Regions from separate parts of the Citrobacter sedlakii genome, predicted to be linked through region 3. Evidence: predicted binding sites of a transcription regulator. Region 3 holds the regulator's gene; each other region holds the start of a gene.
The links. Region 3 encodes LexA, which represses DNA repair genes until DNA is damaged. Its sites were predicted from a motif close to TNCTGTATGTACATACAGNA; they were not measured.

Region 1 (3,282 bases), 1.6 Mb from region 3:
AGATATCGCTTTCAGCATCATTTACTAATTTTTGTTTTAATTGATAGGAACCATCGAAATTGATATGTGTACAACCTGATATCAAAGTCATTTTTACGCCACCTTTGATGTCACGACCCATTTTCTTCAGATTATCGTACATGTCTTGGAATAGTTTAAGTAATTCAATAGTTCCTGTGCCTGAACTATCTGTTTCTTTCTCATTTTTACAACTTACACGCCCTTGTAAAGCAGCAACCGTAATCAAGCCTTCTTTAAACATACCTCGTTTTTTAATATGTTTATTTACATATGGAGTAACCTGTTTACTTAATGAAAAATGATTGTCAGGTAAATTGTTAAACGTTTCATCAATAGTTTGTCCAAAGTTAAATACAGCTATTTCACAAATTGGATTCTTTACGTTGTTATTAACAAATCCGCGTAGATACCAACGAGATCGTTGTTCTAACCCGCAGTGTCTTTCGGCATTATCGAGAAGTTCACCCATGCACGAAGTTAAATGTTTTTCTGCATCACTAACAAGTTTCAATTCGTGGTCGTTGAGACATCTGTTAATGTATTTGGTGAATTTTTCAGCCGTAATATTTTTAGTGTCATGAGCAAATGCTGAGGCATTTTCTTTCCCAATGCTATCAGCGGAAAATATTCTCTGCTTAGGATTGACTTTCTTAGATGCTTCTGTTGCATCAAGTACTTTTCCAGGATCTGCATTGCTTATTTCTTTTACTAGCCCAATATCTCGAATGATTTCAAGATACTGCTCATCTTTGGGATAAACCCCATTAATTTGAATTGTACTATCTTTAAAATAAATGTTGTTTTGTCTGGCTGCAGTGAGCGCTACACCAAGAAGACATTCTAACCCTAAGCAGTGAGTCTTATTTTTCTTATAATTAAATGTATATGATTTTCTCTTCCCTCGTGCTATTAATTTTGCTGCGGCACTAATGAATAACAGAGATTTTTCAGGGTTATCATACAAATCAAAATGTTTAGGGATTAATATTTTTTCCGCATCGCGACGAAGTATGGATGAGTCATATTCTGTGATGACGGAAATATTTTCAATAAATGATACAACTTGATTTTGAATAGGTGTTGTATCATCGGTAAAACGCAAATTCCCATCTCTTCCCTTTTTGGGTTTCTTATTTTTTTTCCTTTCAACGCTTAGAATAAATCTTAACCATCCGCGTAGGAAAGTTGCCTTTGCATCTCTTCTGGATATTTTTTTCATTTCCCAAAAATTCCAATTCTATAAATTGAACTCAAAGTTATCCAGATTATACTTAAGCTATTGTATTTTATCTATGAAAAGGTTGAGTTTTTGACAAATTTTAGATGATATTTTACCTCTACGCTTTAAGTAGATCGGATCTAAACTCACATCATGGACTAGGGACGAGACGTAAATCGTTCTTGAGGGAGAGGAAACTCGCTTATAACTGATAATGAGTTAATGTGTAGTGTCATAAGTATGCACAGCAAGTGGTTGAGTAAGCAATCAGTTCTTTCTGCCTTCACTATGGAACAGGTGCGTGCCAATTTACCCGGGCTTTGCCAGTCGGAGGGATTTGCATCTAAAAAATCTTAGAGTTCAATAGGATATGGCGGATTATTTTTTTACCTCCTGACAGAAAATTAACATTTTGTGCTTTAAAGACGTTGATCATTTGCTCTCACAGGTATACTGTATAAAAGTACAGTATATGCAATGGAGGCAATAATGAAAGTTGAGTTAACCATTGATCGCACTAAAAAACTTCCTGACGGTGCGGAGGCTGCACTTGAGAAGGAGCTGCTTAAGCGGCTTAACAATCAGTATGAAGATTGCAGCCTGGTGATTCGACGAGCCGGATCTGATGGACTTAATGTTTATGGCGCTGCCAAGGACGATAAAAAGCAAATTGAAATGATCCTCCAGGAGACCTGGGAGAGCGCTGACGATTGGTTTTATTAACATAGCGCTTAGGGCTGGCGCGCATTTATCCGAATACCGCAATGTGTATACCTTTGATGCTGCTGCCGACATTTTTTAATTGCGTCTGTATGTCGCTCAGGGGGATTACGTGGCGGATATAGTTCAATCAGATCTTGCTGATAATTTTCGGGTGACCATTACTGATGGAAGAGGGCTTGAGGTTCTGTCGTTCAGGATTAGAGCAGAGGAACGGTATATTATTACAAGCAGAGAGGGGGCTGTAACACCCAGAAAGTTATCCAGAGATGATCTTTACTGGTCAAAAGAAACCATCATGGAAATTGTCCGGGAAATGGCTTCTAAAAATTGACTTGTCACTACGTACGCAATCATAATTCTTGAGCTGGCCTGAACAACCAGCAACCTGACCGCGATGCGCCACGGAGTGAATACCATGGCGCAGTTACAACTCATTAAGCAGTCCTCAGGGATCCTGATCCCGGCTACGCCGGAGACCAGCGATTTATTGCAATCAAAAATTAAGCTCGGCGCCGTGCTGGTGGCCGACTTCAAACAGGTACGCAATCCTGCGTTTCATCGCCGCTTCTTCGCTCTGCTGAATCTGGGCTTCGAATACTGGGAGCCTACCGGCGGCGCGATCTCATCCAACGAACGCAAGCTGGTGACCGGCTACGCAAAATTCCTGGCTTCCTATGGTGGGAATGAGGGCGCACTTCTTGACGCCGCCGAACAGTATCTCGATCGCATCGCTGATAAGCGCGCCGGCAGCATCAGTGCCTGCAAATCCTTTGACGCCTATCGTGCGTGGGTGACCATCGAGTCCGGCCACTACGACGCTATCCAGCTACCGGACGGCACCCTCCGCAAGCATCCTCGCAGCATTGCATTTGCCAATATGGACGAAACCGAGTTCCAGCAGCTGTACAAAGCCGCGCTCGACGTTCTCTGGCGCTGGATACTGTCCCGCACGTTCCGCACGCAAGAAGAAGCCGAAAACGCCGCCTCCCAGCTTATGAGCTTTGCGGGGTGATGGGGATGAAATATAGCTGGTTCCATCACTCTGACTGCACAACCGAACAGGCCGACGAACTGGTGGCTAACTACCGGCGCCGCGGTGTGAAGGTAGAGCGCAGCCTGAACTCCGATTATCTCACCTGGACTGTCAGCGCCCGGCTGCCGGAAGGCGACAAAGCGCCTCGCCCGAGCCGCGTCTGGCAAAACAGGGCGTGGGGGTGAGCATGGCTATTTATCGCAGCAAAAAATGGCTCGCCGCCGTCGGGCAGATAGAGCGTTGTGTTCTTTGTGGAGCATGGGGGATGCAGGTGGCACACCGGAAC
Region 2 (3,282 bases), 800 kb from region 3:
TGCTGCGGGAAAAAGGCGTGTTCAATATGCTGCTGTCAGACGGACGCTATGTGATGGCGTTCTGCTCAACGAATCTGTACTGGATCACGCGCCGGGCGCCGTTTGGCGTCGCTACGCTGCTGGATCAGGATGTGGAAATTGACTTCAGCTCGCAGACCACACCTAACGATGTGGTCTCGGTGATCGCCACTCAACCGCTGACGGGCAATGAAACCTGGCAAAAGATCATGCCAGGCGAGTGGGCGTTATTTTGTCTCGGGGAGCGTATAGTTTGACGCCAGCTGCGGGTGAACCACCTCGTGGCTCAACGGCTTGCTGACCACATAGCGGCCATCGACAACGGAAACGGTCGGTGGCTTGCGGGTCTGCTCAAAGTAGTCGTAGCCTGGCTTTAACTGCGCCCAGAACGACTTGTAATAAGAGTACTTGTGACGCTGCATATTGGCGTCGGTCATGCGGAACGGGTAGATGCTGACCTGAACGCTCGGCTGGCCAAACACCAGCGCGCCGGTGACGAACTGGAAAATCTCGTCAATCCCGCTGTCGGTCATGGCGTAGCAGCCAACGGACACGCAGGCGCCGTGAATCATCAGATACTTGCCCTCATAACCGTGTGCGCGGTCATAGGCGTTAGGAAAGCCAATGTTAATGGCTTTATAGAAACGGCTGTCCGGTTTGAGCTGGCTACGCTGAACGCTGTAAAAACCTTCCGGGCTTTTGAAATCTCCCTGGCGCTGTTTAGGGCCTAAACCGCCGGAGTAATTACAAATCTTATAGCTGTCGAGCAACTGGTACTGTTCGCCCATCTTAACGTAGAGATCAAGCGTGCGCTCTTCTTTAAAGATCTGAATATAGACAGGCGAACCCATCAACTGCTGCTTATACTCTTTGCTGATCGGCGTCGTGGAGCTATTGCTACTCAGCAAACCGGCGAACGACACGCACGGGATCAAAAGCATCGCAATAAACAATGCGATTTTACGCATACTGCTTGTTCCTTGATAAAACGGTTACACATGCCAGAACGGCAAATATCAGTACCCAAAATCGGACGAATCTGGATTTTAAGCGCTCACATTAGCACCACGGCAGTTTTTCGCAAGCCCCGCGTGTTGTGTTTACACTTTACGCTAAAACGAATTAAGACATTTCTTTAATTGCATCTCTTTTGACACCACATTATGGGTTCTTCATTGACTTCTCATTCCCTAAATATACTGTATACTTAAACAGTGTGTGGGAGGGGCGATGCGTAAAATCATACATGTTGATATGGACTGTTTTTTCGCCGCGGTTGAAATGCGCGACAACCCCGCGCTGCGCGATATTCCCATCGCCATTGGCGGCAGCCGGGAGCGGCGTGGCGTGATCAGCTCCGCCAATTACCCGGCGCGAAAGTTTGGCGTGCGCAGCGCGATGCCCACGGGAATGGCGTTAAAGTTATGCCCGCACCTCACCTTATTACCCGGTCGTTTCGATGCGTATAAAGAAGCGTCAGAACATATCCGCGAAATTTTCTCCCGCTACACCTCGCGCATTGAACCCCTCTCGCTGGACGAGGCCTATCTTGACGTCACCGACAGCACCCATTGTCATGGTTCCGCGACGCTTATCGCTCAGGAAATTCGCCAGACCATTTTTAACGAACTGCGGTTGACCGCTTCTGCGGGCGTCGCACCGGTAAAATTTCTGGCAAAAATCGCTTCTGATCTGAATAAACCAAACGGGCAGTACGTGATCACGCCAGTAGACGTTCCGGCATTTCTCGAAACGCTGCCGCTGGAAAAAATCCCCGGCGTGGGAAAAGTCTCTGCGGCAAAACTGGAAAGTATGGGACTGCGTACCTGCGGCGATATTCAGCATTTTGACCTGGCGACGCTGTTAAAACGCTTTGGCAAATTCGGACGCATTATCTGGGAGCGCAGTCAGGGAATTGACGAGCGGGACGTCAACAGCGAACGCCTGCGAAAATCCGTGGGTGTCGAACGGACGATGGCGGAAGATATTCATCACTGGTCGGAATGCGAGGCGATCATCGAGCGCTTATACCCCGAGCTTGAACGCCGTCTGGCAAAGGTCAAACCGGATTTATTAATCGCCCGTCAGGGGGTGAAATTAAAATTTAATGATTTTCAGCAAACCACCCAGGAACACGTCTGGCCGCGGTTGAACAAAGACGATTTACTTTCTACCGCGCGTAAAACCTGGGACGAAAGACGGGGAGGGCGAGGCGTTCGCCTGGTGGGATTACACGTTACGCTGCTTGATCCGCAGCTGGAGCGGCAGTTACTGCTGGGGTTATAGACGACCGGATGGCGTAGCGCCATCCGGTATGGATTACCGACTTATTTTGCCGGGATCGCTTTCAGCAGTTCCGTCAGCAGCGTCCAGTAATGACCCACGCTTTCGATATGAACCTGCTCATCCGGCGAGTGCGGACCGGTAATGGTTGGCCCGATGGAAACCATGTCCATGTCCGGGTACGGTTTTTTGAACAGACCGCATTCCAGACCTGCGTGGATGATCTGAATGTTCGGCGTCTTGTTGAACAGACGCTGATAGGTTTCCCGCACCAGGTGCATCACCGGCGAGTTAGCATCCGGTTGCCAGCCCGGGTAGCCGCCTTTCGCTTCGGTTTTCGCGCCTGCCAGCTTGCCGAGAGAATCCAGCATACTCACCACGTAGTCTTTACCGCTGTCGATCAGCGAACGGATCAGGCAGTGAATTTCTACGTTGTCGTCAGTCATGGTGACCACGCCCACGTTTAACGACGTTTCCACCACGCCTTTGGCGACGTCAGAATTGCGGATCACGCCGTTCGGGGTCGCGTTCAGCAGACGAATAAAGCTGTCGCGAGACTGCGCGGTCAGCGCCGCTTTCTCGTTGGTCGTCGTCTCCAGCAGAACCACGAGATTTTTCTCTTTCTCTGCCAGTTCGTTTTTCAGGATAGCCTGGTAAGTATTGACCCGCGCTTTCAGCGTCTCGACCTTGTCAGCCGCAACCGCAACGGTGGCAAACGCTTCGCGCGGAATCGCGTTACGTAGGGTGCCGCCATTAAAGTCGACCAGACGCAGATCCAGCTCTTGCGCATGACCGGCGAGGAAGCGTACCAGCAGCTTGTTGGCGTTACCGAGGCCCACGTGGATTTCGCCGCCGGAGTGGCCGCCCTTCAACCCTTTCAGGGTCAGCTTAACGCACTGGAAGCCTGCCGGAACGGCTTCGCGCTCAAGCTTCAGGTTAGAGGTAAAATCAATCCCCCCTGCGCAGCCCATGTAGATCTCA
Region 3 (3,282 bases):
TCATCTCGTAAGAAAAGTTCGCAGCGATCTCTTCCATCAGCGCAATGGCGTTTTGCTGCGCTTTTTCGTGGGAGATCTTCTTGCTACGCGCCTCGTCTTCTACCGCGCGGGCAATGGCTTTCGAGGCCAACAGTTTGTTAAACAGATCCTGTCGCGCCGGCAGACGCGGACCGACCGCCGCCAGACGCTGACGGGCGAAGTGCATACGCGCCACGCGCGCCAGTTTCTGCGCGATGGTTTTGTCGGTGCCGTGTTCGTCGGCCATGCGGCGCAGCGACACGGACGGCGAGAAACGCACAAAGCTGTCGCGCCCCAGCCAGGAGACGGCAAAGAATTTCTGAATGCCGTTAAGCATACGTAGCGGCGGATTCACTTCGCCTTTTTCACGTCCAGGCGAGCGGCCAAACATCACCGAGACCGGCACCATTTGCACATCCAGGTCTGGATTACTGCGATGCAGATCGAGATAGTTATGGAACAGCTTGATAGATTCTTCTTTCGGCGTGTAATACGTAAAGACACGCGGTCCGCCATGAATAAAGACATAGCGCGGCAGCAGCGTGCCGTCGATCTCCAGCGGCTCTAACGGGTCGGGAAGATCGTGCGCCAGACACTGCGCGCGCAGTGTGAGTAAGTCCGCTTTGGAGTTATACGGCAAAACGTACATAATTGGGCGAGAGGTATCGAGTCCCAGTTCCGGGGCAGGATCCGCCGGAATAGACTTGCTTTTTACCAGTACGCTTAATGGTAAATTCAGTAATTTATAGTAAATTCGTGGCCAGCCGGACATAAACGATGTAAAGCCTCTGGTTAATAATGCAAATGCGCTGCAAGGATATCAGAAAGTCATGTGAATTTCTGTTGTATACGGTCATACTTCGCGCCGCGTTGCCCGCACTCAGATTATACGCGCTAACAAAGCATTGTCATTGACGCCAATAATGCAAAAAGGTTCTTTTAATGGCTAACAATACCACTGGATTCACCCGAATTATTAAAGCAGCCGGTTACTCCTGGAAGGGGTTTCGCGCAGCATGGGTCAACGAGGCGGCGTTCCGTCAGGAAAGCATTGCGGTGCTGGCAGGCGTGGCCATCGCCTGTTGGCTGGATGTCGATGCTATTACCCGCGTTCTGCTGATTGGCTCGGTGCTGCTGGTCATGGTTGTTGAAATTTTAAACAGTGCAATTGAAGCCGTCGTCGACCGTATTGGATCCGAATATCACGAGCTGTCAGGACGGGCGAAGGACATGGGATCGGCGGCAGTGCTGCTTTCCATTATTGTCGCGCTGATCACCTGGGGCATTCTGCTGTGGGCCCATTTTCACTAACAACATACGCGCTCCGTTCCATAACCGCATAAAACTGCGGATCATTGTGCAGTTTGTGGTTCCAAAATCACCTTTAGCTGTATATACTCACAGCATAACTGTATATACACCCAGGGGGCGGAATGAAAGCGTTAACGGCCAGGCAGCAAGAGGTGTTTGATCTTATTCGGGATCACATCAGCCAGACAGGTATGCCGCCGACGCGTGCGGAAATCGCGCAGCGTTTGGGGTTCCGTTCCCCAAACGCCGCTGAAGAACACCTGAAAGCGCTGGCGCGCAAAGGGGTGATTGAAATCGTTTCCGGCGCGTCCCGCGGCATTCGACTGCTGCAGGAAGAAGAAGATGGCTTACCGCTGGTCGGTCGCGTTGCGGCAGGCGAGCCGCTGCTGGCGCAGCAGCACATTGAAGGCCATTACCAGGTCGATCCGTCACTGTTTAAACCGAATGCCGACTTCCTGCTGCGCGTCAGCGGTATGTCGATGAAAGACATCGGCATTATGGACGGCGATCTGCTGGCGGTACACAAAACGCAGGATGTACGTAACGGTCAGGTGGTCGTGGCGCGCATTGATGACGAAGTAACGGTAAAACGCCTGAAAAAACAGGGCAACAAAGTCGAGCTTCTGCCAGAAAACAGCGAATTTACACCGATCGTCGTGGATCTGCGTGAACAAAGCTTCACGATTGAAGGGCTGGCCGTCGGCGTCATCCGCAACGGTGAATGGCTGTAATTTCATTTAGCCGGATATAAGAGCGTACGCGCCGTTATCCGGCGCCAGGCCTGGCAGCGCTGTGCTTATCAGGCCTGTATAATTTTAAATCTACGATAACTGCTCCTCAGGCTTCTTCTCATGCCGTTCTTTGCATCTGCTGATAAAGCGCTCTGGCGTCTTGCCTTACCCATGATTTTCTCCAACATCACTGTGCCGCTGCTTGGGCTGGTAGATACCGCGGTGATAGGCCACCTTGATAGTCCTGTTTACCTCGGCGGGGTGGCGGTTGGGGCGACGGCTACCAGTTTTCTGTTCATGCTGCTGCTCTTTTTACGAATGAGCACTACCGGGCTTACGGCGCAGGCGTTTGGAGCGAAGAACCCACAGGCGCTGGCGCGCGCGTTAGTACAGCCATTGCTGCTGGCGCTGGGCGCTGGCCTGCTCATTGCGCTCTGCCGAACGCCGCTGATCGATCTGGCGCTGCATATCGTCGGCGGTAGCGAAGCGGTGCTGGCGCAGGCAAGACGCTTCCTGGAAATCCGCTGGCTTAGCGCGCCCGCCTCGCTGGCCAATCTGGTCCTGCTGGGCTGGCTGCTCGGTGTGCAGTATGCGCGGGCGCCGGTGATTCTGCTGATTGTCGGTAACATCCTCAACATTATCCTCGACCTGTGGCTGGTGATGGGCCTGCATATGAACGTGCAGGGCGCTGCGCTGGCTACGGTGATAGCTGAATACGCCACGCTATTGCTGGGAATGCTGATGGTGCGCAAGGTGCTGCATCTGCGCGGCGTCTCGATGGAGATGTTAAAGCAGGCCTGGCGCGGGAATATTCGTCGCCTGCTGGCGCTTAATCGCGACATTATGCTGCGTTCGCTGCTGCTCCAGCTCTGCTTTGGCGCCATTACTGTTCTTGGCGCAAGGCTTGGCGGCGACATCATTGCCGTGAACGCAGTGCTCATGACGCTGCTTACCTTTACCGCCTATGCGTTGGACGGCTTTGCCTACGCTGTTGAGGCGCATTCCGGCCAGGCGTATGGCGCGCGGGACGGTAGTCAATTGCTGGAGGTCTGGCGGGCGGCGTGTCGTCAGTCAGGCATCGTAGCACTGCTGTTTTCTTTGACCTACCTGTTGGTGGGGGAGCAGATAATCGCGCTGCTGACCTCACTGCCGCAGTTGCAACAGTTAGCCGATCGTTATCTGTTCTGGCAGGTGATCCTGCCGTTGGTCGGCGTCTGGTGCT

Region 1: the regulator LexA is predicted to act here: its motif matches at 1,692-1,711, upstream of JY391_RS05885 (DinI-like family protein).
Region 2: the regulator LexA is predicted to act here: its motif matches at 1,216-1,235, upstream of dinB (DNA polymerase IV).

What each region holds. Positions count from the first base shown of each region.
Region 1 is NZ_CP071070.1:1,242,651-1,245,932, forward strand. Features, by position in the region: gene JY391_RS05880 (hypothetical protein) at 1-1,240, opposite strand, end outside; gene JY391_RS05885 (DinI-like family protein) at 1,730-1,963, shown strand; gene JY391_RS05890 (hypothetical protein) at 2,073-2,294, shown strand; gene JY391_RS05895 (DUF1367 family protein) at 2,379-2,975, shown strand; gene JY391_RS05900 (hypothetical protein) at 2,975-3,181, shown strand; gene JY391_RS05905 (hypothetical protein) at 3,184-3,282, shown strand, end outside.
Region 2 is NZ_CP071070.1:3,593,837-3,597,118, reverse strand. Features, by position in the region: gene JY391_RS17235 (class II glutamine amidotransferase) at 1-275, shown strand, start outside; gene dpaA (peptidoglycan meso-diaminopimelic acid protein amidase) at 246-986, opposite strand; gene dinB (DNA polymerase IV) at 1,249-2,304, shown strand; gene pepD (cytosol nonspecific dipeptidase) at 2,346-3,282, opposite strand, start outside.
Region 3 is NZ_CP071070.1:4,391,952-4,395,233, reverse strand. Features, by position in the region: gene plsB (glycerol-3-phosphate 1-O-acyltransferase PlsB) at 1-790, opposite strand, end outside; gene JY391_RS20825 (diacylglycerol kinase) at 961-1,329, shown strand; gene lexA (transcriptional repressor LexA) at 1,452-2,060, shown strand; gene dinF (MATE family efflux transporter DinF) at 2,181-3,282, shown strand, end outside.